3 regions of the Sulfuriferula sp. AH1 genome follow, and region 1 is predicted to be linked to each of the others. Evidence: predicted binding sites of a transcription regulator. Region 1 holds the regulator's gene; each other region holds the start of a gene.
The links. The regulator sigma-54, encoded in region 1, starts transcription at its own class of promoters, with help from an activator protein. The targets are predictions, from matches to a motif close to TGGCACNNTTCCTGCT.
Positions count from the first base shown of each region.

Region 2: the regulator sigma-54 is predicted to act here: its motif matches at 4,658-4,673, upstream of CAP31_RS12705 (CmpA/NrtA family ABC transporter substrate-binding protein).
Region 3: the regulator sigma-54 is predicted to act here: its motif matches at 8,262-8,277, upstream of glnA (glutamate--ammonia ligase).

Region 1 covers NZ_CP021138.1:2,633,246-2,642,908, forward strand. The annotation lists gene CAP31_RS13215 (group 1 truncated hemoglobin) at 1-79, opposite strand, end outside; gene CAP31_RS13220 (Rrf2 family transcriptional regulator) at 262-699, shown strand; gene CAP31_RS13225 (LON peptidase substrate-binding domain-containing protein) at 757-1,398, opposite strand; gene CAP31_RS13230 (flavin prenyltransferase UbiX) at 1,395-2,006, opposite strand; gene CAP31_RS13235 (Gx transporter family protein) at 1,990-2,538, opposite strand; gene CAP31_RS13240 (NusG domain II-containing protein) at 2,519-2,905, opposite strand; gene rapZ (RNase adapter RapZ) at 2,902-3,735, opposite strand; gene hprK (HPr(Ser) kinase/phosphatase) at 3,759-4,703, opposite strand; gene CAP31_RS13255 (PTS sugar transporter subunit IIA) at 4,700-5,155, opposite strand; gene hpf (ribosome hibernation-promoting factor, HPF/YfiA family) at 5,162-5,497, opposite strand; gene CAP31_RS13265 (RNA polymerase factor sigma-54) at 5,520-6,950, opposite strand; gene lptB (LPS export ABC transporter ATP-binding protein) at 6,960-7,682, opposite strand; gene lptA (lipopolysaccharide transport periplasmic protein LptA) at 7,685-8,281, opposite strand; gene lptC (LPS export ABC transporter periplasmic protein LptC) at 8,268-8,837, opposite strand; gene CAP31_RS13285 (HAD family hydrolase) at 8,834-9,358, opposite strand; gene CAP31_RS13290 (SIS domain-containing protein) at 9,374-9,663, opposite strand, start outside.
Region 2 covers NZ_CP021138.1:2,516,198-2,525,860, reverse strand. The annotation lists gene CAP31_RS12715 (AMP-binding protein) at 1-2,587, opposite strand, end outside; gene CAP31_RS12710 (AMP-binding protein) at 2,679-4,364, opposite strand; gene CAP31_RS15200 (hypothetical protein) at 4,482-4,610, opposite strand; gene CAP31_RS12705 (CmpA/NrtA family ABC transporter substrate-binding protein) at 4,752-6,044, shown strand; gene ntrB (nitrate ABC transporter permease) at 6,111-6,998, shown strand; gene CAP31_RS12695 (ABC transporter ATP-binding protein) at 7,153-7,944, shown strand; gene CAP31_RS12690 (hypothetical protein) at 8,031-8,285, opposite strand; gene CAP31_RS12685 (hypothetical protein) at 8,356-8,673, opposite strand; gene dbpA (ATP-dependent RNA helicase DbpA) at 8,842-9,663, shown strand, end outside.
Region 3 covers NZ_CP021138.1:51,003-60,665, reverse strand. The annotation lists gene CAP31_RS00365 (TonB-dependent receptor) at 1-145, opposite strand, end outside; partial or broken gene CAP31_RS00360 (heavy metal translocating P-type ATPase) at 220-2,564, opposite strand; gene mobA (molybdenum cofactor guanylyltransferase MobA) at 2,587-3,165, opposite strand; gene CAP31_RS00350 (glycosyltransferase family 39 protein) at 3,158-4,555, opposite strand; gene CAP31_RS00345 (hypothetical protein) at 4,576-4,800, opposite strand; gene rpmE (50S ribosomal protein L31) at 4,901-5,104, opposite strand; tRNA gene CAP31_RS00335 (tRNA-Met) at 5,269-5,345, shown strand; gene CAP31_RS00330 (diacylglycerol kinase) at 5,470-5,844, shown strand; tRNA gene CAP31_RS00325 (tRNA-Phe) at 5,891-5,966, opposite strand; gene mtgA (monofunctional biosynthetic peptidoglycan transglycosylase) at 6,014-6,706, opposite strand; gene aroE (shikimate dehydrogenase) at 6,703-7,518, opposite strand; gene CAP31_RS00310 (rhodanese-like domain-containing protein) at 7,576-8,028, opposite strand; gene glnA (glutamate--ammonia ligase) at 8,341-9,663, shown strand, end outside.

The sequences.
Region 1 (9,663 bases):
GCACGCGACGGTAAAACACATCCACTGCAGCATTAACTGCGGCTTCGCCGCCTAATTTATGGAACAGTTCGTTAGCCATTTGCGTCACTCCTAATGTGTATTCGATCAATTCAATAACATGTATAATAAATACATTTTATTGAGGAAAAAAACAGGTCTATTCGACCTCAGTACGATGTAAAATCAGGTTATTGAATAACCTGCATAAGATACATCTTGTATGTATCTTAATAAGAACGTTAACCGGGTGTCAAGGATTTTATGCAACTTACACGATATACCGACTATTCATTGCGAGTGCTGGTCTACCTCGGCATGAAAACCGACGGCTGGGCTACCATTACCGAACTGGCGGAGTTTTACGGCGTTTCACGCAACCATCTGGTCAAAGTGGTGCACCATCTTGCACAACAGGGCTTTATCCACACGTTGCGCGGCAAACATGGCGGCATGGCGCTGGCGCGCGCGCCCGAGCAGATCAGGATCGGGGATGTGGTGCGCAGCACCGAACCGAATTTCGACATTGCCGAATGTTTCAATCGCACCACCAATCGCTGCGTACTGGCGCCCGACTGCCATCTGAAATCCATCCTGAATGAAGCCAATCTGGCCTTTCTCGCGGTACTCGATCGCTATACCATCGCCGACACGATCGCCGATCAGGCACTGCTGGTGAACTTGCGACCGATGCCACGCTGAACAGCAGATCGCTGTCAAGCGATCCAAGTAACACGGGGATCCGCCCGACCAAAGCAGTCAGCCGAGCACGCCTTGCCGTTTCAGGAATTCCTGGATGATCTTCAGGCGCATCAGGCTATCGTTCATTTCCAGCAGATCCTGTTTCGCGCTGGCCTTGATCGGCAAACTTTCCGCCAGACGATATCCCAGCCAGACCGCCTGCTCCGGATGCATCGGATTGGAAAAACGCGTCGTGCCGAGTTCCTGCACGATAGTCTCGAACACAGTGCTGCACAGGCTGAACTCGTCGGTCACGAGCTGCGTGGCTTCAGCCGAAATCAGACTCACCTCGGCCGTGATCAGGCCGTCCTTGCCGGTCTCGCTGGATTCGATCAGAAACCGCTGGCCGCCCTGAGCCGTGATATTGAGAATGCCCAGTTGCGGCATATCCCAGTCGGCGATGTGCGCCAGCGTGCCTACGGAATGAGGGACGGCCGGCGCACCCACCTCTTCGCCGGCCTGAATCAGACACACGCCAAATGGCGCATTGTCTTTCAGACAGGTTTTGGCCATGTCCATATAACGCGTCTCAAAAATTTTCAGCGGCAGCAGACCGTCGGGATACAGCACGGTATGCATCGGAAAGATCGGGATGCTTAGATGGCGTACGTTATGCAGCCGGTCGAACATCAGGGGCAGGCTGCGTTTGAACCAGCTCATGCCTGTCCCCAGCGCGCCATCAGTTGATGCGGGATATGCAATTGATCCAGAATGCGTGCGACGACGAAATCCACCAGGTCCTCGATCGTTTGCGGATGATGATAGAAGCCGGGATTGGGCGGCAGGATCACCACGCCCAGACGCGCCAGTTTCAGCATGTTTTCCAGATGCAATGCCGAATAAGGCGTCTCGCGCGGCACCAGGATAAGCTTGCGCTGCTCCTTGATACTGACATCCGCGGCGCGCTCGATCAGGTTGTCGGACAAGCCTTGCGCGATGGCTGCCAGCGTGCCCATGGTACACGGACACACCACCATGGCATCTGCCGGATTGGATCCCGACGCTACCGGTGCAAACCACTCTTCACGTCCGAACACTTTCAGCTGGCCAGGACGAGCGCCGTATTGCGCCGTCAGCATTTCCTCAAGCTCATGTGTACGTCCCGGCAAGGCCAGATCCAGCTCCTGCCTGGCCACGATCTGCGCAGCACTGGAAACCAGCAGGTAGACGCTGACATCGGCAGCCAGCAGGTATTCCAGCAGGCGCATACCGTACGGCATGCCCGATGCCCCGGTCAACGCCAGGGTGACACTATGCGGCGGATTCATGTTGGCTATTTCCCTGCAGATTATCCTGATGATTATGTAACAGGTAAGCGGCAATGAGGCCATTGCTCAGGCCGAATACCCACGCTGCCGCTGCAAAAGCAGGGCTCAGATAGAATACGTTGACGCCGGGCATCAGCCACACCGACACAATGAGCAATTGCGCGCTGATATGCGCAAAAGCGGCCGAGACACTCAAACTGACAGCGCCAAAGTAACGCTCAGGCAAATGCTGCAGCAGCCATAACGCGGCCAGACTGGCAGCCGCCCCGCCCAGACTCAACATGAAACCCGGGGTAAGGAAACTGCCCAGCAAGATACTGCCCGCCACCACCCGCAGCCCCGCCACCCATATCGCAGTGCGCAAGCCGTATTGCTTCAGCACCAGCAGCGTCACGATATTGGCCAGGCCCGGCTTTACCCCGGGCAGCGGCGACGGCAATGCCGCTTCCATCAGCATCAGTGCGATAGCCAGTGCTGCCAGATAGGCGATGCGATGATCTTCGGCGGTAGGTTTAATAGTTAAGACTGTCATAGCGCCGCACCTGCCCCACGATTTCCACGCTCACCTGATTGGGCAAACAGATCGCAGCTTCACCCTCATGACTGATCCATCCCTGATGCACACACAGCTGCCGCGGACTGGGATCGCTACGCACCCGCGCCCGATGACCGGCCACTTCCACTTGCGTGACGCCCAGAGGGCCCGGCACATCGACACTGAATGCACGCGCCAGCGATGCCGTCAGAAACACATCGCCGCCGCGCTTGATGATGAGACGCTGTCCGCCCGGACTCATCCAGTAATGCATACCCAGCGCCAGGATCACCATCACTCCCAGCGTCAATACGGCCCAATCGCCGCTTTTTATCGTCGCCATGACCGAACTTGGGGTGCTCACATCAACTCGCGGTGCCGCACCAGTGTTTGCACGTCAGCCGAGAACTGCGCCGCCAGACGCTCGGTCATGTATACCGAGCGGTGCTGCCCGCCAGTGCAACCGATCGCCACGGTCAGGTAGGCGCGATTATCGCGCATGAAACATGGCAGCCATTTGCGCACGTACTGTTCGATATCGGACAACATCTCGCGCACTTCCGGGATGTTTTCGAGGAAACTGATGACATCCCGGTCACGTCCGGTCTGCGGACGTAGCACGGGGTCGTAATGCGGATTCGGCAGACAGCGCACATCGAATACCAGATCCGCATCCAGCGGTATGCCATGTTTGAAACCGAACGATGCAAACAGCAACGTCAGTTGGGCGCCTTCCAGTGCAATCATGTCCCTGATCCAGCTGCGCAAGGTATTGGCGGACAAGTCGCTGGTATCGATACGATGCGCCAGTTGCGCAATCGGGTCCAGCAAATCCCGCTCCATCGCAATGGCTTCCGGCAATGCGTGATGCTCATCGCTGAGCGGATGACGGCGTCGGGTTTCGGAAAACCGCCGCACCAGCGTTTCTGTTTTCGACTCCAGAAACAGCAAGCGGAAATTCAGTTGCTGCCGCAACTTTTGCACCAGTGCCGGCAGATGCTGGCAGGAATCGCCGCTGCGTGCATCGACGCTGATGGCCACCTGCTGGTAACCGTGGCTGGCCAGAAACTGTATGCTCTCTTCCAGCAAGTTGGCGGGCAGGTTGTCGATGCAATAATAGCCCACGTCTTCCAGCACGTTCAAGGCGATGCTTTTCCCCGAACCCGACAGGCCGCTGATCAACACCAACTGCATTTTGTTCAGCGCGATTTCCATGGTTATTCGTTTGCTTCCAGCAGTTTCTGCTGACGCGCAATGAATTCTTCCGCACTGTTGAAACCGCGCATGCGCAGAATATGATTGCGCGTTGCCACCTCGACCAGCACTGCCAGATTGCGCCCCACCGCGACAGGAATAAGGACTTTGGGAATTTTCACACCCAGAATCGTTTCTGACGAGGCGTGCATATCCAGCCGGGAGATGGACTCCTGTGCCGGATCGGCGGGTGCTTTCAGATGCACGATGAGCTTGAGATTCTTTTTGCTTTTGACCGACAGCTCGCCGAACAGGGTACGGATATTCAATATCCCCAGCCCGCGCACTTCGAGAAAGTCCTGCAACATCGGCGGGCATTGCGCTTCCAGCGTATCCGGCGACACCTTGAACAAATCAACCACATCGTCCGCAATCAGGCGATGGCCGCGCGTAATCAGCTCCAGTGCCAATTCGCTCTTGCCCGCCGAGGATTCGCCAGTCAGCATCACGCCGATGCCGTTCACTTCGAGCATGACGCCATGCACGTTGACCGATTCTGCCAGCACATTGGTCAGATAGTGTGACAGCACCGCCATCAGCTCCGGGCTGGCTTGCGGCGAAGTAAACAGCGGCGTATGCGTGCGTTCGGAAGCTTCCAGCAGCTGGGACGGCACCGGCTCGCCATTAGCCACCACCACCGCGGCCAGCTCTGTCGAAAACAGATTGGTTACCGCATTCTGCAAACCGGCTTCGCCTAATTGGCGCAAATAGTCCATTTCCGCGCATCCCAGCACCTGTACGCGATTGGGATGCACAAAATTCAAATGCCCGACCAGCGCCAGCGAAGGCTTCTGCACCGTATCGCCCACCAGTTGCTTATCACCGCCCTCCTGCCCGGAAACCCAGGTCAACGCCAGCGTCTGGGCAAGTGCGGCAAACATCTGGCTAACGGGGATGGAGTTTGTCATGGCTGCCAATTACGGATCAGATCAAGCACGCCTTCACTGTCGGTGCTGGTCAGCAGCGCATCGCGCAAGGCTTTGTTGCTGAACAGCTGCGCGAGTTCGCCGAGTATCTGCAAATGCAGGTCAGTCGCCTGCATGGGAACGAACAGCATGAAAACAAGTTTGACCGGGAGGTGATCGGGAGCATCGAAATCAATCGCCGGCTCAAGCCGAACCAGCACGCCTGTTGCGGATTTCAAACCTTTGATGCGCCCGTGCGGTATCGCGATACCTTGCCCCAATCCGGTAGAGCCAAGCTTTTCGCGGGCGATCAGACTATCGAGAATAACATTGGGTGCGACACCCACTTCACTGCCAAATAATTGCCCAACATATTCAAAGAGACGTTTTTTACTCCCCATCCCGATATCGAGAAGAATATGCGAAATGGGGAGCAGCGGAACTATCTGATTCATTGCGGCTTATTCTTGCTCAACCACCGCTTGATGTTTGATGCCGCCACTGGCCTGATGCGAAGCGATGTTTTTTTCCTTGTGCTTCATGACCTGGCGATCCAGCTTGTCAGCCAGGCTATCGATCGCTGCATACATGTCGGACTCTTCGACCTGCACAAAGATATCCTTGCCGCTGAGATGCACGCTGGCTTCGGCGATATGCTTCAGCTTTTCTACCGTGAGCACGACATTGACGTCGATAACATGGTCAAAATGACGTTTCATGCGATCGGTTTTTGATATCACATACTCGCGAATCGCAGGGGTGATTTCCAGATGATGACCGGTAACTGTTAGATTCATGACATTCCCTTTCACTTGCTGGTTATAGCGCTTTGCGCTGGTTGGCGGGCGGAATTTGCATGGATTCACGGTATTTTGCAATCGTTCGACGCGCTACTACGATACCTTGCTGACCGAGAACCTCAGCAATTTGCCCGTCGGATAAAGGTTTCCTGGTGTTTTCCGCACTGATCAGTTGCTTAATTAACGCACGAATTGCAGTCGCCGAGCAAGCCCCGCCGGCGTCAGTATTCACATGACTGCCAAAAAAGTATTTCAATTCAAAGATTCCGCGCGGGGTCATCATGAATTTCTGGGTGGTCACGCGCGATACCGTGGATTCGTGCAATTCCACGACTTCGGCGATTTCACGCAATACCAGCGGACGCATCGCCACTTCGCCATGTTCGAAGAAATGGCGCTGCCTGTCGACGATACTCTGCGTCACCCGCAATATGGTATCGAAACGCTGCATGATGTTCTTGATCAGCCATTTCGCTTCCTGCAATTGCCCGGCCAGCTGCTGGTGATTGACATCGCGATTGCGCGACAGAATGTCTGCATACAGTTGATTGATGCGCAATTTGGGCATGGCATCCGGGTTAAGACTGGCTACCCATAAGCCTTTGACTTTCTTGACGATCACATCGGGAATGATATAACGCGTATCGGATGCGCCAAACGCCTCGCCAGGACGCGGATTGAGATGGGTAATCAGCTCGCGGGCGGCACGCAACGCCTCGTCATCACAATGCAACTTGCGCTTCAGTCCTGCATAATCATGCGCGCCCAGCGCCGCAAGATCATGTTCAACGATACGCTGCGCCAACGCCAGATGTGGAGTGCATTTCGGCAGGGTCTGCAGCTGCAATGCCAGGCATTCTGCGAGGTTACGCGCACCGACGCCCGTTGGCTCAAGATTCTGCAAATGCTTGAGTGCAATTTGCAGCTCATCCATATCCACTTCCAGCTCATCCGGCAACATTTCCGCAATGTCTTCCAGGCTCTGGGTAAGATACCCGCTTTCATTCAGGGCATCGATCAGCAGCAGAACCAGACGCTTATCGCGCTCCAGCAACGGGGTGAGATTGAGCTGCCAGGCCAGATGATCGCGTAGACTGATAACGTCTTGCGACGATGTCTGCGGTTCAAAATCATCGTCATCATTGTCATCGCCGGAACCGTAATTGGCAGACTCGTTCCAGTCCAGCTCGGCCAGTTCCCGCGGGGCGGTTTCAACCGGGGCATCCACAGTCGTCTCCGTGCTGCCGGCTACGCTCGGCTCATACTCAGGGCTGCGCATGCTGCTATCGTCGATCGCATCCACCCGCTCGAGCAGCGGGTTCTCTTGCACCATCAGCTCCAGTTCCTGATTGAGCTCAAGCGTCGACAATTGCAGCAAACGGATGGATTGCTGCAATTGCGGCGTCAGCGTGAGGTGCTGGGATAGTTTAAGTTGTAAACCCTGTTTCATGATCTGTCGTTAGAGGCGGAAATGTTCGCCCAGGTAAACCTTGCGGACACTTTCATTATGAATGATTTCCTCAGGTTTACCAGCAGCCAGTACCGTACCATCGTTGATGATGTAGGCCCGGTCACAAATACCCAGGGTTTCGCGTACATTATGGTCGGTTATCAGAATACCGATGCCGCGCTCGGTCAGGAACCGTATCAGCTTCTGGATATCGATTACCGCAATAGGATCTATGCCGGCAAATGGCTCATCCAGCAACACGAACCGCGGATTCATCGCCAGGGCACGGGCAATTTCGACACGACGGCGTTCGCCGCCGGACAAGCTCATTGCTGCCGAATCACGCAAATGCTCGACGTGCAAATCCTCCAGCAAGTCGTTCAAATGCTGCTCGATCTCGGCTTCGCTATATTTTTTCAACTCCAGAATCGCGCGTATGTTCTGCTCTACCGTGAGCTTACGAAATATCGAGGCTTCCTGCGGCAAATAACTCAAACCCAATGCAGCGCGCTGATGTATCGGCATCATGCCCAGATCGTGGCCATCCATCTGAATTTCGCCTCCATCCAGCTTGACCAGGCCCACGATCATATAAAAACACGTCGTTTTGCCCGCGCCATTCGGCCCCAACAGACCGACGACTTCACCCGGGTTTACGCTGATCGACACGTCTTTGACTACCAGACGCGATTTATAACTTTTTTTCAGGTGCAGCGCCTTGAGCTCGCTCATTTCTACTTACTCGCGTCCGGATTCAGACTGCCTGCAGGTTGCAACGGTAACGGCGTGGCCGGCGGCTGTGCCCCTGCTTTCGGCTTGGGTCGGATTACCGCATGCACGCGGCTGGGAGATACTCCCGGCGATTTCGCGACATTCGGATCGTTTTTCACCTCGAAATATTCGGTTGCGGTGTTATAACTCATGGTATTGCCACGCAGCTCATCCGCACCTTTTTTCAGCCGCGCATTGCCGGTCAACAGCACGGTATTCTGCTTGGTATCCATATCCAGCCGGCTCGCATAACCTTCGATATACTCATCCGAGTTGTCCTGTTTTTGCCTGAAATACACGGGGTTACCGAAAGCCGTGGCCTTGTTGAATCCTTCGCCATCCTGATGCACCTCTATGCGATCAGCCTTCAACGTCATCGTCCCTTGCAGCAGGATGACATTACCCACATAAATACTGACCTTGTGCAGATCATCGACGGTAACGCTGTCCGCCTCGAGATTGACCGGCTTGGTACGATCAGCCTGTTCCGCCAATGCGAACGGCGCCGACAGCGAAAACAGGCAAGCGCCGATGATAATGGATTTATTAAATAGGTTCATAACGCGCTTTGACACGATGAGTAAGCTGTAAGATTTGAGTTTGATTGTTTAATTCTAACCCACCTGCGGTCATATTTATGGATTTACCTTGTACCAGCACCGGCCGATTGGTGCGCATCACGCGCTGATCGGGTATCGCTTCGAGGTACTCGGTAGTCAGCGTCAACGGCCCCTGCTGATCGTGCGCATCGCGCACCAGCACCACATGACCGATAAAATTCACCTGCTTGCCCTGTGCTGTAACGAATGCCCGGCTGGAACGGATATCGGCGCTGCCCTGCTGATCGTCATGTGCGACCAGATGCGGACGGGTTAAATGCGTCGTATCGTCATCCAGATAATGCTCGGCATGATCTGCATGCAACGTGTAGATCACCTGTCCCGCCAGATTGGTCCGCGACACTACGAAATTCTCGATCATATAATCGGCGACATGCCGTCCGTTCGACAGCAATCCCGGACTCGAGGTTTGCACGGCAAATTGCAGCCACGTAGTCAATGCGGCCAGCACGGCAATAATGGTCAGCGGAAACCAATACAGCGGCCGAGTGTTCATCGCAGATATTCTGCCAGCAAGGCGGCATAATGCCCTTGCGCCTTCATGATGAATTCGCAGGCCTCACGCACAGCGCCGTGCCCGCCCTCGCGCTGTGTGACCAGATGCGCATATTGCTGCACCTCACAGGGCGCTGCGGGCACGCTGATCGCCAAGCCGCAGCGCGTCATGATCGGCAAATCGATCACATCGTCGCCCATGTAGGCAGTCTGCACCATCTGCAACCCCAGTTTGTCCAGCAAATGCCGGTACGCATCGAGCTTGTTATCCACCCCTTGATAAACATGGTGGATACCCAGATTTTTCGCCCTGTGGGTCACCACTTGCGAATTGCGCCCGGTAATAATTGCGCTCTCGATCCCTGTCTGCCTGAGCATTTTCAGGCCATGCCCGTCCAGCGAATTAAACGCCTTGTATTCCTTACCGTCGTCGCAAAAGAATAGGCTGCCATCGGTCATGACGCCATCGACATCGAAAATGGCAAGTTTGACCGGAAGTGCGCGCTGATGTGCCTGATTCATGACCTGTCCATCCGCTTAAACGATCCCCGCCCGCAGTAGATCGAGCATGTTCAACGCGCCCACCAGCTTGCCCGCTTCGTCAACCACCAGCAAGCCATTGATATTGTGGCTCTGCATTTTCTCCACGGCAGCAACGGCCAGCTGGCCCTGACTGATGACACGCGGATTGACCGACATGACTTCGTGCGCCTTGGCCAGACGTACGTCAATCGATTTTTCCAATATCCGGCGCAAATCGCCGTCGGTAATAATACCCACCGCATGCTGCGCATCGTCGACGACGGCGGTCATGCCCAAGCCCTTAC
Region 2 (9,663 bases), 120 kb from region 1:
ATGGCAGTAATCCCGGTTGGGCGCGGAAAGTACCTTCCGGAAAGAATACCAGCGAGTCGCCGTTGCGCGCCCGTTCCTCCAGTGCCTGTACATCCTCCACGCCGCGGGCGCTGTCGAAACGCTCGACGAAGGCGCTGCCCAGCCGACGCAGCGGTATGCTCGTGCGTGACTTGGCCAGCAGCTCCTGTTTGGCAACGAAAGCGAAACGCGGCGGCAGGACTGCTGTCAGTATCAGCGCATCGAGATAGCTGGAATGATTGGCGACCAGGATGCAAGGTGAAGCGTCAGCCAGCTGCTGCAAGCCTGCGATCTCGGGTGTCAGCCCGGTGAGCGCCAACGCGAGGCGCGCGCACCCTCTGGCGACGCGACGGCGCAGTTTGAGCACCGGCATCAGCACGATCATCAGCCAGGCGAGCGGGACGACAACGGCAAACACCGCCCAGGCCCAGGCCGCCCATACGCCATTTGCAGTGCGGCGCAACAGATGCGAGGCCTGGGCGCTGGCGCCTGACAGCGCCAGCCGCAGTACTTGCAGCCATGGTGCGCGCGGTGCGCCGCCCAAGGCGCCGCGTTCGTACAGTTCGCGGCAGGCGGCGCGCCGTACCTTGCCGCTCGAGGTTTTCAGCACCGTGCGCGGCGGCGCCAGCACGATATCATCGGCCGGCATGCCGACAAGATCGATGGCAAGACGGTTGATTTCGGACATAATCCGGCTGCGCTCTTCGGCATTCCCTGTGTCGCGGGTCTCAGCCAGCACTACCAGCCGCTCGGTGCCGGAGTGCGCATCGGTGGCCGGGAACACGGCCACACCGCCGCGGCGTACACCCTGCACCTGGCTGATAGCCTGTTCCAGCTCCTGCGGGTGGATGTTGTGCCCGGCACGGATGATGATGTCCTTTTCGCGCCCGGTGAGGTAGAGTTCGCCCATCGCGAGATAGCCCAGATCGCCGCTGTTGAGCCATGCGCCGTCGAACAAGGCTGCCGTGGCTTCGGCATTATGGAAATAGCCGCGCGTCGCAGACGGGCCGCGAAACTGCACGCGACCCTGAGTGCGTTCCGGCAGCACACTGCCGGCGGCATCGACGATGCGGAAATCGTGTTCGGGGAGTGCGCGGCCGCAGGCCACGATGCGCCGGGCGCGGACGTCAGCTGCATCGGCTGGGCGGGCACTGCCTTCATCCGCGAGCGCATTTCGATCCACACGGTCGATCAGCGGGCCGCGTCCAGGCGGCGGGAATGCCAGGCCAACCGCATTTTCGGCGAGTCCGTAGACCGGTGTCATGGTCTCGCGCCGGTAGCCGTAACGGGCAAAGCGGGCGCTGAAATTCTCGATCGTATCCGGGCTGACCGGCTCGGCGCCATTGTAGGCGATGCGCCAGCTGTCGAGTGTCAGGCCTTCGAGTTCGTGATCGTCCACTTTGTTGGCGCAGAGCTCGTAGGCAAAATTGGGCGCAGCCGAGACGGTAGCGCGATATTGATGGATGGTCCACAGCCAGCGGCCGGGGCGGGCGAGAAAAGCCAGCGGTGACAGCAGCACCAGCCGGAAGCCGACGTAGAGGCTGCCCATGCAGGCGCCGATCAGTCCCATATCATGGTAGAGCGGCAGCCAGGAGACGAAAACGTCATCCGCGGTGATTGCCGAAGCGCGCTCCATTGCACGCAGATTGGCGAACAGATTGGCGTGGCTGAGGATCACCCCTTTTGGATTGCCGGTGCTGCCGGAGGTGTATTGCAGGAAAGCGACGTCCTGGGCTTGCACGGGCGGCAACGTTGCCGGAGGGCTGTGATCGGCCAGCTCCGTTGCGGTGACGACTTCATGCAACGCCTCGCATTGCGCGCGCAGCAGATGTCCCGGGATCCTGGCGCGCTCGTCAGTGATCAGCATGCTGGCACCGGCATTGGCGACGATGCCGGCAATGCGCCGCATGTGGTCTTCGAGCTGTGACGGACGTGCCGGCGGATACAGCGGCACCGGTATGCAGCCTGCGTAGATGGTGCCATAGAACGCGACGAAGAATTCGCGGCAGGTAGGCAGCATGATCGCAACGCGCTCGCCGACAGCCAGCCCCCGTGCCAGCAGCCCGGCTGCAAGGGCCTGCGCTTCATCGCGCAATTGCCGGTAGCTGATGTTCTGGCTGTGTTCACCATCACCTTCGCTGTACAGGATGATGTGGACTTCATCGCCATGCCGGGCGGCACGCCAGTCGAGCATGCCGGTGAGTGTGTCGATCCCGGCGGGCGGATGCGTCAGCCGGGATGGTGGCGTGACAGGTATGGTTGCAGGCGTGACGGTTCCGATTGCGGCGCCAGTCGGGATCCGTTTCAGCAGATCGCGCGGCGTTTCCGCTTCGGCAAACGCTGCCTCGTCAAGCCGTGTTCCCAGGTCGCGTTCGATGCGGGCAAAGAGCTCCACCCGCGCCAGACTGTCGAGACCGAAATCACGTTCCAGTGCATGGTCCAGCCCCAGATGTTCGAGATGGGGCGCATCCGGTCGCAGCTCGCGTGCCAGCTCGCGCACGATGTTCAGCAACCATTCCGCATCGTGTGCGGCGTCGGCAGGCTGGTGGGGCGACGGGTGCAGGGTCATGGGGTTATATCCGACTTGGGTAAGCTATTCATTATAGTAACCGGCGGCCGGCCCGCCACTGGATGAGGTGTCGCGCTGCCGGATCGAATGGCTATACAGCGGGTGCGTGTTCCTCTTTCAGCTTGCGGCGCAGGATCTTGCCGACAGGGGACTTGGGCAGATGGTCGCGGAATTCCACGTATTTCGGCACTTTATATGCGGCCAGATTGGCCCGGCAGTGGGCGATCACCGTTGCGGCGGTGAGGGCCGGATCTTTTCTTACCAGATAGACTTTGACCGCCTCACCGCTGGTCGCGTCGGCTACGCCTGCGACACCTGCTTCCTTGACGCCGGGACAGGTCATCACCACTTCTTCGATTTCCGCTGGATAGACCTTGAAGCCGGAGACCACGATCATGTCCTTGTGGCGGTCGATGAAACGCAGATAGCCGCGCTCGTCCATCATGCAGATATCGCCGCTGCGCAGCCAGCCGTCGGCGTCGAGAACGCGGGCGGTTTCCTGCGGCATGTTCCAGTAGCCGCGCATCACCTGCGGGCCTCTGATGCATAGTTCGCCCGACTTGCCTGCTGCGACCGGGTGTCCCTGTTCGTCCCGTATCTCGATTTGGGTAGAGGGCAGCGGCATGCCGATCAGGCCGCTGAATTTCCTGGCGCTGAGCGGATTGGCGCTCACGATGGGGGAGGCTTCGGTCAGGCCGTATCCTTCGATGAGCGGCACGCCCATCGCTTGCTGCCAGCGTTCCGCCACCGTACGCTGCACCGCCATGCCGCCAGCCACCGCAACCTTGAGCGCACCGGCATTGGCCTGTCTCACTTTTTCGAAGCCCGGCGTGCCGAGCAGTTTGGCGAACAGGGTATTAACCCCGGTGATGACGGTGAAACGGGTCTTGCGCAGTTCGCGCACGAGGCGGGGAAGATCCCGTGGATTGGTAATCAGCACATTGTCTGCGCCCCATTTGACGAAGAGCAGCAGATTGGTCGTGAGGGCGAAGATATGGTACAGCGGCAGCGGCGTGACGACCACTTCCTCGCCTTCGCGGAAAGTGCTGCCGATCCAGGCCGAGGTTTGTTCCACGTTGGCCACCAGATTGCCGTGTGTCAGCACCGCGCCTTTGGGGATGCCGGTGGTGCCACCGGTGTATTGCAGCAGGGCGATGTCGTCGCGGGCAAGCGCCACGTCCGGCAGCGGAAGACGCGCACCGAGTTGCAGTGCATGGCTGAAGGGCACTGCCGCGGGAATATCCCAGTGCGGAACCATGCGTTTGATGTACCTGATCGTGAAATTCGTCAGGCAGCGTTTCAGCGGCGGGAACAGATCGCCGATGCGGGTAGTGATGACATGACGCACCGCCGTGTCCGGCAATGCCGATTGTAAAGTATGCGCGAAGTTTTCCAGCACCACGATGGCGCCGGCGCCGGAATCCGCCAGTTGCCATTGCAGTTCGCGCACGGTATAGAGCGGATTGACGTTGACGACTACCATCCCTGCGCGCAATGCGCCAAATAATGCCACCGGATATTGCAGCAGGTTGGGCAGCATGAGGGCGACGCGCTCGCCCTTGGTCAGGCCGATTTCGTTGCAGAGGTAGGCGCCGAAATGTGTCGACAGGCGGTCGATCTCGCCATAGTCCAGCGTAGTCCCCATGTTGGTAAAAGCGGGGCGCATGCGATAGCGCGCACAGCTTTGTTCGAACATGTCCTTGAGCGAAGCGAAACGAGATACGTCGACTTCGGCAGGAATCTCCGGGGGATAGTGCTGCAGCCAGACGGGTTCCATGATGGTCTCCTTGGACAGGGCGCGGGCAGCGTTCTTCTGCCTGCACCGTCCGCTAATCCGTGCAATGCGTGATGCGGACTTGGCCCGCATAAACACCCGAAACCATATTGAGCGCAATCATCGACTTTGACAAGCATTCCAGATCGCCAGTGCATGACGTGCTGTTTTGGTGCGCCGTCTTCTTGTGCCTGCACCATGCGCTTGCCTGCCGGCCAGATCATGATCGGCGAGAACGATTGAGAGCATGGTAATAACTTATTTTTAATCAACTGGTTGTAAATAAGCAGCAGGTTTGGCATGGCCTTTGCTATATATCCATGCAAGAGCCTTGTCCAATGGTGGGCGATCTCTGATCAAACCTTTTGTTAAATAAACGGAGTGACTCAGATGAGCGACCACGAAACTGGCATCCGGCCGGATGCCGATACCCTAGTAACTTCTGCTAATACACGTCGCGATTTCCTTAAGAAATCGACCGGCATACTTGGAGCTGCTGCCTTGATGAATCTTGTTGCCCCCGGAGTGCGTAATGCCGCCTGGGCGGGTGGTTCCGATGCCCCCGAAATTACCGAAGTAAAAGTGGGTTTTATCCCGCTGACCGATTGCGCATCGGTGGTGATCGCCAGCGTGATGGGGTTCGACAAGAAATACGGCATCAAGATTACACCGAGCAAGGAAGCTTCCTGGGCAGCGGTGCGCGACAAGCTGGTGAATGGCGAGCTGGATGCGGCACACGTGCTGTATGGTCTGATCTACGGTGTGCAGATGGGTATCGGCGGGCCGAAAAAGGACATGGCCAATCTGATGACCATCAACAACAACGGCCAGGCTATCACCTTATCCAACCAGCTCAAGGCCAAGGGTGCCGTGGATGGTGTCAGCCTCGCCAAGCTGGTCAAGGCCGAGCCGCGCGAGTATACCTTTGCGCAGACCTTTCCGACCGGCACCCATGCCATGTGGCTGTATTACTGGCTGGCAGCCTACGGCGTCAATCCGTTTACCGAGGCCAAGGTCATCACTGTGCCGCCGCCGCAAATGGTTGCGAATATGCGCGTGGATAATATGGATGGTTTCTGTGTAGGAGAGCCGTGGAATGCCCGGGCGATACGTGACAAAATCGGCTTTACTGCGGTTACCACCCAGGAAATCTGGCAGGATCATCCGGAAAAAATCCTGGGCACCACTGCCGACTGGGTCGCCAAACATCCGAACACTGCTCGGGCGCTGATCATGGCGGTACTGGATGCGTCGCGTTATATCGATACCATGAGTAATCGCTCGGCAGTAGCCAAAATTATAGCGGACAAGGCCTACGTCAATACCGATTTCGATTCCATCGAAGATCGTATGCTGGGTCAGTACGACAATGGTAACGGCAAGAAATGGCAGGACGCCAACTATATGAAGTTCTTCAACGACGGCAAGGTCAACTTCCCGTACCTGTCCGACGGCATGTGGTTCCTCACCCAGCACAAGCGCTGGGGTCTGCTCAAGGATGATCCTGATTATCTGGCCGAAGCCAGGAAGGTCAACCAGATCAAGCTGTATACCGAAGCGGCTACCCAGCTCAAGATCGCTGTGCCCAAGAGTCCGCTGCGGACTTCCAGGCTGATCGACGGCACAGTGTGGGATGGCAAGGATCCAAAGAAATACGCGGCCTCTTTCAAAATTCACGCTTAAAACCGCTCGAGTGGCGGCCTCTGTGCCGCTGCTCGATACGCTGGTGCCTACATCAGGAGAATCATCATGAGTGCCATATACGGAACACTCCCGCCCGACGCGAGCGCAGAAGCGCCCGCTGTCGTAACGCCGCAACCGCAAACTGCCAAAACGACCATGAGCAAAGCCAAATTTGACCTGAAAGGAAAACTCGGCGATTTCCTGCGCTGGGTGATACCGCCGGTGCTGGGCATCGTTGCCTTCATCGCATTGTGGGCATTGATCGCGCGGGAAACGCCCAATCTGCCCGGGCCGGCCACGACCTGGGAATCAGCCAAAGCGCTGTTCGCCGACCCGTTCTATAACAAAGGTCCGAACGATCAGGGCATAGGCTGGAATATCCTGTACTCGCTGTACCGCGTCGGCATCGGCTTCGGTCTGGCGGCGCTGATCGGCATCCCGCTCGGCTTCATGATCGGCCGTTTCAAATTTCTGGCGGCGATGACCGCGCCCATCATCAGCCTGCTGCGTCCGGTGTCGCCGCTGGCCTGGCTGCCTATCGGTCTGCTGGTCTTGCACAAGGCCGAGCCGGCTTCGATCTGGGTGATCTACATTTCCAGCATCTGGCCGATGATATTGAATACCGCGGTCGGCGTGCGCCAGATACCGCAGGATTATCTGAACGTTGCCCGCGTATTGAATCTGTCGGAGTGGAAGGTGTTTACCCGCATCCTGTTTCCTGCGGTGTTGCCGCATGTGCTGACCGGGGTGCGCCTTGCCATCGGCGTGGCCTGGCTGGTGATCGTGGCGGCGGAGATGCTGACCGGCGGCGTCGGCATCGGTTTCTGGGTGTGGGATGAGTGGAACAACCTCAATGTCGAGCACATCATCATTGCGATTTTTGTGGTGGGTATTATCGGTTTGCTGCTGGAGCAGGGCCTGGTGTGGATTGCCAGGCGCTTCAGCTACGACTAGCAAAGGACTAATTGATTAGTCCACGAACAGCACGAAAATCACGAAATAAATCTGCAAATTGGTTCCTCAAACTATTGTCGTGATTTTAGTGTTTTTGGTGGACAAGGTCTTTTCAAGATAACCGAACAGCAAACAATTAGCGGGAGCAATTCAAATGGAAAAGTTTGTGCAACTCGAACAGGTGGATGTGAAATTCACCACCAAAAAAGGCGTGTATCACGCTCTGTGCGACATCAATCTGAGCATCGACCAGGGTCAGTTCATTACGCTGATCGGGCATTCCGGCTGCGGCAAATCCACGCTGCTTAATATTGTCGCCGGGCTGCAGGACGCGACCGAGGGCGCGGCGCTGTGTGCCGGGCGCGAAATCAAGGGGCCGGGGCCGGAGCGGGCTGTGGTGTTCCAGAACCATAGCCTGTTGCCGTGGCTGACCTGCTTCGATAATATCTACCTAGGCGTCGAGCGGGTATTCGGCGCCAGGGAGGGTAAAGCCAAACTCAAGCAGCGCACGCTGGAAGCGCTGAATCTGGTTGGCCTGAGTCATGCCGAGCACAAGCGGCCTAACGAGATATCCGGCGGTATGAAACAGCGCGTAGGGATCGCCCGCGCGCTGGCGATGGAACCCAAGGTACTGCTGATGGATGAGCCGTTTGGTGCGCTTGATGCGCTGACCCGCGCTCACTTGCAGGACGAGCTGATGAAAATTGTTGCCGCCACCCAGAGCACGGTAATCATGGTCACCCATGATGTCGACGAGGCGGTGCTGTTATCCGACCGTATCGTCATGCTGACCAACGGCCCGGCGGCGACTATCGGCGATATCCTGACGGTGGATCTGCCCAAGCCGCGCGATCGTCTGGCGCTGGCCAACGATGCACATTATCACCACCTGCGTTCACGCGTGCTGGAGTTCCTCTATCAGCGCCAGATGCGCCCGGCTGCCTGATCAGAACAATTGCAGCAGGCGCACTTCGATGCCGCTGCGGTAGGGTACGCTGGGATAATAAGCCACCGGTGGCGGCGGTGCGTAAATCACGCGGGGGGCGGTGCGTAGACGACGCGTGGCTGATAATACGGGGTGACGTAATAGACATCGCGGTCATGGTGTTTGTATTTGTGACCTCTGCCCCAATCCCCGCGATCGTAGCCCTGGTAGCGGGGAGCGTCATAACCGCGACCGCGGTAGCCGTCGTCATCATCGGCCAATGCCGGTGTGGCAATGCTGGCCAATAAAACGAGCGTGACCAGAGTGCTGGTACGGTGGAGTGGTTTAAGTAGTGTATTCATCGTTCATTCCTCTTCTCATACTAACGGCGATAACCATTTACCGCCGGTGTTCAGACACATAACGGCGAATTTAGTGCCGGTCATGTTTTTCCTGATAAATGTCCTTGCTGGCCTGTTGCAGGTCCTGATGCACGTCCTTGCGTTCGGCGGCGGTGTATTTGCCGTCTGCCTTATACGCATGCTCTTCGGTACGGATCTGCTTTTGCTCCTGGGCCAGGCCCTGAGCTTCTTCGCGTGTCAGGCTGCCTGATTTCACGCCATGCTTGATACGATTGTGTTCGTTGTATTGCAGCTGGTTATTGGATTGACGGTGGTAATTGTCTGCGAAGGCAGCATTTGCGCCGATGAAACCGATTACCAATAATCCTGTTGTAATTGCTTTATTCATTTCATGCTCCTAAGTCAGATTGTCCGGGTTGCTTCCAGTGGAAGTGAGTTCATCATAAGGCTGCTTTGTAAGCGAACTGTTGCGAAATATGAGGCAAGTTGTAACAGAAAGTTACAGCGGGGTGATGAGGCTGTTAGACTGCGTGTTTTATCGCTACTGCCATTCATCGTGAACACAACATCCTTTTCCAGCTTGTCGTTATCTCCCGCCTTTCTCAGTAATCTCGATGCGCTGGGTTACCGCGAAATGACGCCGATACAGGCGCAAAGCCTGCCGCAGATACTGGCAGGGCGCGATCTGATCGCACAGGCCAAGACCGGCAGCGGCAAGACGGCTGCGTTTGGTATCGGCATCCTGCACAAGCTGAATCCGAGCTATTTTGCGATACAGGCGCTGGTGCTGTGCCCGACGCGGGAACTGGCGGATCAGGTGGCGACATCGCTGCGCCAGCTGGCGCGCTTTGCCAGCAATATCAAGGTGCTGACCTTGTGCGGCGGCTCGCCGATGGCGCCACAGGTAGCTTCGCTGGAGCATGGCGCGCATATCGTGGTCGGCACGCCCGGGCGTCTGCTCGATCATATCGGCCGCGGCAGCATCAAGCTGTCGACAGTGCAGACCCTGGTGCTGGATGAAGCCGACCGCATGGTGGACATGGGTTTCTATGATGAAATCACTGCCATCGTGCGCGCTTGCCCGAGCCGCCGGCAGACCCTGATGTTTTCGGCGACTTATCCCGACGATATACGCAAAGCCAGCAAGCTGTTTCTGCGCGATCCGGTTGAAGTCAAAGTCGAATCGCTGCATGCCGCCAGTCACATCGAGCAGCGTTTCTACGAAGTCGGCTACGATGAACGCAACGCTGCGGTAGCGAAGCTGCTCAATCACTTCAAGCCCGTATCCACGCTGGCCTTCTGCAACACCAAAGCGCAATGCAACGAGCTGGCCGAGGAACTGCGTGCGCAGGGATTCTCCGCGCTGGCGCTGCACGGC
Region 3 (9,663 bases), 290 kb from region 1:
AGCGCAGATCCATTCGCAATCCCGCTTGCGTGGACATACCCTGATTCTCCCAGACCGGGCTCAGGGTGCAGCCGCAGCTGGAGCAGGCCAGTACCTGCGCAGGAATCAGTAAAGTCGCTGCTATCAGTAAACGTGTTGCCGTCATGGTATCGCCTCTTTATGAAAGTGGCGAAATTTTACCCAAACATTGCGCAGTTGCCGTGCGGCATAACGCCGCAGTCAATCGGCCGCTTGTTTGGGACGCCAACGTTTCAGCAGCAGTGCATTGCTGACGACGCTCACGCTGCTGAACGCCATCGCAGCGCCTGCTATCACCGGATTGAGCAAACCAGCGGCGGCGAGCGGGATACCGATGAGGTTATAGATAAACGCCCAGAACAGGTTCTGGCGTATCTTGTTATAGGTGCGGCGCGAGATGCTGATGGCATCGGCAACCAGCATCGGGTCGCCGCGCATCAGCGTGACGCCGGCGGCATGCATCGCGACATCGGTGCCGGTGGCCATGGCGATGCCGACATCTGCCGCCGCCAGTGCCGGCGCATCGTTGATACCGTCGCCGACCATGGCGACGATCGCGCCGTTCTGTTTGAGTTCGAGCACCTTGGCGGTTTTGTCGGCGGGCAGGATTTCGGCGTAATACTCGTCTATGCCGAGTGTTCCGGCCACTGCGGCAGCACTGGTCGGATTGTCGCCGGTGAGCATCACCGTGCGCACGCCCTGATTACGCAACTGGGCGATTGCGGCAGCCGCAGCGGGTTTGATATCGTCGCCGAACACCAGCATGCCGAGCAACTCATGCCGGCCGTTTTGCTCCTGAGCCAGCCAGGAGATGGTGCGGCCCTGCTGCATAAACGGCGTGGCTGCGGGTAACAGCGCTGCCGTAGACACCGTCAGGCTTTGCATTAGGGCGTTATTACCCAGATACAGGGTCGTATTTTCCTGCTGTGCCGAGATACCCAGTCCGGGCCGGGCCTGGATGTTGCTGACGGCGGCAGGCGCAATGTTTCGTGCTGTCGCGGCCTGCATCACGGCGCGCGCCAGCGGGTGCTCGCTGCCTTGCTGCACGCCGGCGGCGAGCTGCAATAATGCTGCTTCGGATATTTGTTGCGGTACGCTGGCAAGGAGAACGGGATGGCCGGCGGTAAGCGTGCCGGTCTTGTCGAAGGCGACGCAATTGACGCTGTGGGCGATTTCCAGCGCTTCGGCATCCTTGATCAGTATGCCGAAGCGCGCGGCGACGCCGGTACCCGCCATGATCGCGGTGGGCGTAGCAAGGCCGAGCGCGCACGGACAGGCGATCACCAGCACTGCGACCGCATTGAGGATGGCGACTTGCCAGTCGCCGCCCCCAGCCCCCATCCCAATAAGGTTATCAATGCAATGACCAGCACCACGGGCACGAACACCGCGCTGACCTTGTCCACCAGGTGCTGGATCGGGGCTTTGGCGGCCTGGGCGCTTTCCACCAGATGGATGATGCGGGCGAGCATGGTTTCGCTGCCGATGGCTGTGGTTTCGACGACGAGCAGGCCGTCGTAATTGACCGCACCACCGATGACGCGGTCGCCGACGGTTTTGTGCACTGGTACGCTTTCTCCGGTAAGCATGGATTCGTCGACCTGACTTTGCCCTTCGCGCACGCTGCCATCGACGGCGATCCGCTCCCCCGGACGCACGATCACGATATCACCGATGCGGACTTCCGCCAGTGCTACTTCGCTGTCTTCACCATTGCGCCTGATTCTGGCGACATCAGGCCGCAGCGCGCCGAGTGCGCGAATGGCGGCAGTGGTTTCGCGTTTGGCGCGAGTTTCCAGCCATTTGCCAAGCAATATCAGGGTGATGACGGCGGTGGATGCTTCAAAATACAAATGATGGGTATTACCATGTACCAGCAAATACAGGGACAGGCCGTAGGCGGCGGAAGTCCCCAGTGCGACCAGCAGGTCCATATTCCCTGTGCCCGCTTTTACGGCGCTCCAGCCGGCACGATAAAAACGCGCCCCCAGCCAGAATTGCACCGGTGTTGCCAGCAGCCATTGCAGCCAACCGGGCAGGCTGATATCCAGACCGAATAGCATCGTTAGCATGGGTATCGCCAACGGCAAACTGAATGCAGTCGCGAGGGCGACTGGCAGCCAGTCCGGCCGTTTTGGCTTGTTTGTTGCGGAGGCGGGTATGTCGGTTAACGGAGTCAGGGTATATCCGGCTGCAGCGACCGCTTTTTGCAGGTCGCCGATGCTGACAGGAGATGCGGTTTCGATATGAGCGTGCTCCGTGGCCAGATTCACCGAGACTGCACTCACCCCCGGTACTTTGCTCAGGGCTTTTTCCACCCGCGTCACGCATGAGGCGCAGGTCATGCCTTCGATGCCGACATCGATCGGTTGCTGCGCGACATCGAACCCGGCCAATTTTACCGCATTGATCAGCGTTTCGACCTTGACTTCGGGACGGGTGTGCAGGGTAGCAAACTCGGTCGCCAGATTGACGCTGGCGTCCTTGACGCCTTCGACCTTATGCAGCGCCTTTTCCAGACGGGCTACGCACGAGGCGCAGGTCATGCCTTCGATTTTGAGTTTGTGCTCAGTCGGGGTGCTGTCCATCGTGTCCTGCTCCTGCCAGTTGTTGCGGCGTGTTGAGATTGGCAAAGGCCGATTCGTCGGCAAATTCAACGAATGCACGTCGTTGCAATGCCTGCCAGTGCTGTACTTTGCGTTCATCCTGAGCCAGCGCGTTGGCCAGATTCGGCGCCAGACTGCGGCGGCACAGCATGACGGTTGCGTGTATCCGTGCTGCGCTGGCGACTACTATGTCGACCTCGGCAGTCGCTGCCAGAGACAGCCGGCTGACAAGATCCGCGGGCAGGAATGGAGTGTCGCACGGTACGGTGAGCACCCATTCATGCTGCGCTGCTTTTAATCCGGCCAGCATGCCCGCTAACGGCCCCAGAAAATCGGTGCCGTCATCGCGCACGACCGGATAGCCGAATGCGGCATAAGCGGCCGGATGCCGATTGGCGTTAATGAGCAATTCATTCACTTGCGAGGCAATACGCTGGATCACGTGTTGTATTAGCGGCTGGCCGTCGAACATGAGCAGGCCTTTGTCGAGCCCGCCCATACGGCGCGATTCGCCACCAGCCAGAATGACGCCGCTAACCATGCTTTAGCCGGCGGTACAGGATATAGCGTTCCGTACGGTTGCCGGGGCGATTGCCGCTCCATTTGATGCGCCAGCCGTGCAGCTTGGGCAAAGTGGCGGTTTCGCTATGGTCTTCCACCAGCAGGAAGGGGCAAGTGGTGGCGGTCGTGTTTTCCTCACGCAGAGTCTGTACGCCCAGATAGTAATCGAGCATCGCCCGCGCGCCATCCGATACGCCGCGACTGGCAATGCAGGCGGTTGCCGGCAAATGTGGTCGCATCGATTTCATCACGGCCTCGTAACTCATGCGTTCGTCCATGGGGCGCTCGAACAGGCTGGCTGCCAGCCCCCACGCCAGCGTCATGCCGGCCGCCCATACAATCAGCGGGCGTTGCGGCGAGCGCTGCAGGCGCAGCACCAATAGCGCCCAGCCCACACAATACAATACCGCCATGCTGACCATGAAAGGATGAAATTCACCTTGATAACCAGGCTGGATATCGTCCAGATGATGCGCTAGTTTCGTCGGTATGCCCAGATCCAGCGCGCTCCAGTACACCCATGCCGTCGCTGCGACTACGGCGAAGGTCATGATCGCAAACCAGTACAGCGCGTTGGCAGCTCCCCGGCGCAGGGTGTAGGTACTACCCGCAGCCAGCCAGGCAAGCGGGAGCAATAGTGGCAAGCCCTGGTCGGGACTGGATTCGGTAGTGAAACTTAACACGGCAGTCAGGCTCAGCCACATTGCCATCGGCAATACGATGCCGGGCGAGGTCAGCTGTCCGCGTCGTGCGCGCCATACGGTCCATAATGCCAGCGGCCATGCCGGCCACGCGAACCAGGGCAAGAATTTGAAGTAATACAGCGTGCCCATGCCCGGGGGTGTTGACCAGAATACGAAACGCGCCTGTATCTGGCTGTGCCACCAATCGGCCAGCAAGCCCGGGGCCGACTGATATAACGCCAGCGGCCAGATCAGCAGCCAGGGCGCGGCAAACAGCACAGTCATGGCCGCAGCTTTAAGCGTGCTTCTTTGTCGCCAGGAGGGGCTGAATATCGGTAACGCAAGCAAGGTCATGCCCAATGCGAGCGTTTCGGCGACACCTATGCTCATGAAGCTGATGCCGAGTCCGGTACCGGCGAGCGCACCGCCGACATAAGCGCGCCGCACCGCTAGGGCGGCACCATAACCTACCATGGCTACGCCAGCTAATAATGCTGTCTGCGGAATGGACTCATGCGCGCGCACCCATAATCCGACGCTGCCTATGAGCACAAGCGCCGTCAAACGACCATGCTCGCTGCCGTATAATTCGCGCCCGGCAAAACCGGTAAAAAATAATGTGATCAGGATAAAGAAGCCGCCAGCCAGGCGTGCGCCATCGTGCGCAGGCAGCCAGGTAGAAAACATCTCGGCAAATGCTGCCCCGATCAGGCTGTATAATGGCGGTGCCCCAGCCAGGGTTCGCCGGCCAAGGTAGGGATTGCAGTCGGTGCGCCGGATAATACGCTGTGTATCAATCCCATGGTTTCCGCTTCATCGCCTTTCCATGGTTCATGCCCGATGAGGCCCGGCAGCAGCCAGGCCAGACACAGCACCACTGTCAGCAGGCTGGGAACGAAGCGATAGGGACGAATTGCGAATAAATTGGACACGAAGCGCCTAGTATAATTAAAACGTGACAGCCGATTTTACTCCAAAAAATAAAAAAGGCAGCCATGGCTGCCTTTTCGCTGTCTCAATTCGGATGAAATATTATTTCATGCCGTATTTCTGACGGAATTTCTCAACGCGACCAGCGGTATCAACGATCTTCTGCTTGCCGGTATAGAATGGGTGGCATTCCGAGCAAACTTCAACGTGCAGATCTTTGATCATGGTTGAGCGGGTGACAAATTTATTGCCACAGCTGCAAGTGACATTGATGTCTTCATATTTTGGGTGAATATCAGTTTTCATGATTTTTTCCTAAGGTGCTGCGGCGTGTACGCAGAAAGGACATTATTATCCAGTAAAATATCTGTCTGCGCAAGGTGTTGGCTCAATATTGTTGGCGGGACGATAATTGTTATCTTGACAGTTCGTATGCTTAACCAGGATAATACCGGGCTTCGTATCATGTTGGTGATGTAGCTCAGACGGTTAGAGCGATGGATTCATAACCCATAGGTCGGCGGTTCGATTCCGCCCATCACCACCACCCGCCTTAGGTTCGCACCGTATTTTTGTCGTATTGTCATCAATCTGACGCAAAAACTTCATCTGTAATGGCTATTCAAACCGGGCCGGCCTCGGCTATGCTCAAATTTTTGAGGTAGTTCACTGTGCAAGAATCTCCGTTCAAAGGTAAAACCGGCCCCAAGCGGGTGCTTAACGCTTTATTCTATTCGATAGATGGCATGAAAGCGGCCTTGCGCCATGAGGATGCGTTTCGCCAGGAGATGCTGCTGGCGGTGATTTTGATTCCGCTGGCAATTTTTCTGGAGCCGAGTGCGGTTGGGCGGGCATTGATGATCGCGTCGGTGCTGCTGGTATTGATCGTGGAGCTGCTTAACTCTGCGGTGGAAGCTGCGGTTGACCGTATTTCGTTCGAGCATCATCATCTCATCAAGCGTGCCAAGGATATGGGTAGCGCCGCCGTGCTGGTGTCGTTGCTGAATGTATGCGTGGTATGGGGTCTGATACTGTTAGGCCGTTAACGGCAGGCAATAAAAAAGGCTTTCATCGCTGAAAGCCTGGTTTATTTGGTGGCTGGGACGGGAATCGAACCTGTGACACGCGGATTTTCAATCCGCTGCTCTACCAACTGAGCTACCCAGCCACGAAGCCCGCTATTAAACTCCAAAAAGGAAGTGGGGTCAAGGATTTTCATCTCGGTGCGGTAACCTGATTCATGCGCGCCTGTATGATTGCGGCGCGATGCAGCAAGCCGCGCGCATTGCGGTGAGTGTCGTAATAGCGCGGGTTGGGCACCATGGCCGCGAGTTTGGCAGCCTGGCTGGCGGACAGGTTGGCGGGCGAGGTGCGATAATAATAGTACGATGCGGCCTGCGCGCCGAATACGCCGTTGCCCCACTCAATCACGTTCATGTAGATTTCCAGGATGCGGCGCTTGCTCATCATTTGCTCGAGCATGATCGTGATGATGGCTTCTTCCCCCTTGCGCCACGGTGTGCGTTGTCCGGACAGGAACAGGTTTTTCGCCAGTTGCTGGCTTATGGTCGACCCGCCGGCGACGATCTTGCCCTTTTTCAGGTTTTTCTCGGCGGCACTTTGCATGCCTTCCCAGTCGAAGCCGTCATGGCTTAAAAATTTGGCATCTTCGGCGGCAATCAGCGCGCGTTTGAGATTGCCGGAAATCCGGTTATAAGGCACCCACTTGAAGCGCAGTTGCGCATCCGGATTTTTTTGCTGGAGGATATTCAGGCGCTCGTCCATGAATGCGCTGTTTGCCGGATTGTGATCTACCCACCACCAGACATGGACGAACAGCCAGAATTGATAGAGCACAATAACGGCCAGCAGGGCGAAAACCCCGCGGCGTATTAATTTTAAAATCATAATGAGCGCAATTCGGCAATGACGGAGCGGGTGTCGGGGCGTATACCGCGCCACAGCTCGAAAGCCACGGCGGCCTGTTCGACGAGCATGCCGAGGCCGTCGGCACAGCGGCCGGCGCCATGAGCAGCGGCAAAACGCAGGAAGAGAGTGGGTTCGGTGCCGTACATCATGTCGTAGGCAAGGCTGCCGGAAGCGAACACATCGGCTGGCAGGGGCGCCAGCTCGCCAGACAGGCTGGCCGAAGTGGCGTTGATGACGCAATCGAATTGCATGTTCTTCAATGCATCGTAATCGCAGGCTTCTACCACGCCATAAGGCGAAAATTGTCGCTGGAGTTCAATTGCCCGGCTGACGGTGCGGTTGGCTATTACCACAAATGCAGGCAGTTCAGCCAGCAGCGGCGCGATGACGCCGCGAGCGGCCCCACCCGCGCCCATTACCAGAATGCGCCGATGAGCCAATGCATAGCCCAGATTTTGCCGGATGTCAGTGACCAGGCCCGCGCCGTCGGTATTGTCAGCGAGGATGCCGTATTCGGTAAACATCAATGTGTTGGCTGCGCGCGCAAGCCGCGCCCGTGCAGTGAATTTGTCGGCGAGTTGCCAGGCTTCTTCTTTAAACGGGACGGTGATATTGACGCCGCATCCGCCTGCATCCTGAAATTGCTGCAAGGTGACGGCGAAGCCGTCCAGCGGCGCGAGCAGGCGCTCGTAGGTGATATCTTGTGCGGTTTGTTGGGCAAACGCAGTATGTATGAACGGCGATTTGGAGTGGGCAATGGGATTGCCGATTACTGCATAGCGGTCAGTCACAGGAAGTCATGTTCATGCTAAAAAATGGAATTCTACTGCAAAAACCGGGCTATGCCTTTATTTCTGCTGCCAGGGCAAACCTGCAAATTTCCAGCCGTTTTTATGTCCGCGCTGTCCGAGATCGTTTTTATCGCCTTCCAAGCCTTCCAGCACATTATAGGCTTCGCTATAGCCTGCTCTGTAGGCGGCTACTGCAGCCTGGCTGGAGCGGTTGCCGCTCCGGCAGAAAAACATAACCAGCGCTTCCGGGTCGACGGCCGCCTTGAGTTGCGTAATGAAATAGGGATTGGGTTGCCAGCCCGGATAGGTCTGCCATTCTACCGTGACAGCCTGTTCAATCGTGCCGACCAGATCGCGTTCGGCCTGGCTGCGCACATCAACCAATATCGCTCCCGGAGCATGCTGGCTAAGATAATAGGCTTCAGTTGGAGTGAGCGCGCCGGCATAGGGCAGATTGGCTGCATCTGCTCGCTCTTGAGCCGTATGCAAAATATTATTAAGAGTAGGCATTTTGTCGCTCCGTTTTAATCCGGGTGGTCAATTTAGTATAGATGGTGTTTATAACTTTGGTAGCCACAGACAGATTATGCACAATATTGGTGCATTATTTTAATATAAGCACCATTTTGGTGCGTATATTAAAATTATGCACCAAATAGGTTTATTGATGGATACCCTTTACACGTGGCAACTTAAACAAGCATAATCATGAAATATATGAATACCCGGGTTAAGCTTGATCCTGGCATATATCATGCTTGATTAGGCGAATAATATAATTTTGATTTAATTCTGCACGTACTTTTTAGTTAGGAGAACTTGATGGCGGTCGCCGACGTAATGCAAATGGTTAAAGACAACGATGTCAAATTCGTTGATTTTCGTTTTACCGATACCCGCGGTAAGGAACAGCATGTGACTGTGCCTGTTAAGCAGTTCACCAATGACAAATTTACCGATGGCCATGCTTTTGATGGTTCTTCCATCGCTGGCTGGAAGGGCATTCAGGCTTCAGACATGATCCTGATGCCGGATGCTGAAAGCGCCCGCATGGATCCGTTCATGGATGAGTCCACTCTGATTCTGACTTGCGACGTAATCGAGCCTTCCGATATGAAAGGTTATGATCGCGACCCGCGCTCCATCGCCAAACGCGGCGAAGCTTACCTTAAATCCACCGGTATCGGTGATACCGCCTATTTTGGTCCTGAACCAGAATTCTTCGTGTTTGATTCCGTAAGCTGGAAAACCGACATGTCCGGTACTTCGGTCAAAATCAATTCCGAAGAAGCAGCCTGGAGCTCGGATGAGAAATACGAAGGCGGCAACATGGGTCATCGTCCCGGTGTAAAAGGCGGCTATTTCCCGGTTCCTCCCGTCGATAGCCTGCATGACATCCGTTCGGCAATGTGCCTGGCGCTGGAAGACATGGGTGTGCCAGTTGAAGTGCATCACCATGAAGTGGCAACCGCTGGTCAATGTGAAATCGGTACCTTGTTCAGCACCCTGGTCAAGCGTGCTGACTGGACCCAGACTTTGAAATACGTGGTGCACAATGTCGCTCATGCTTATGGCAAGACCGCGACCTTCATGCCCAAGCCTATTGTTGGCGATAACGGTTCCGGCATGCACGTGCATCAGTCGATCTGGAAAGATGGCAAAAACCTGTTTGCAGGCAATGGTTATGCCGGCCTGTCCGAAACAGCGCTGTATTACATCGGCGGCATCATCAAGCACGCCAAGGCGCTGAATGCGATCACCAATCCGGGCACCAACTCCTACAAGCGACTGGTGCCAGGCTTTGAAGCGCCAGTGATGTTGGCTTACTCGGCTAAAAACCGTTCCGCATCGATTCGTATTCCGCACGTTGCCAGCGAAAAAGGCCGTCGTATCGAAGTGCGTTTCCCGGATCCTTCCGCTAACCCATACCTGGCTTTCACCGCCTTGATGATGGCTGGTCTGGACGGTATCCAGAACAAGATTCATCCTGGCGATGCCGCGGACAAGAATCTGTATGATTTGCCGCCTGAAGAAGAAGCAAAGATTCCTAAAGTTTGCCACTCTCTGGAAATGGCGCTCGAGGCTCTGGATGCAGACCGCGAGTTTTTGACCCGCGGCGGTGTGTTCTCCAACGAAATGATCGAT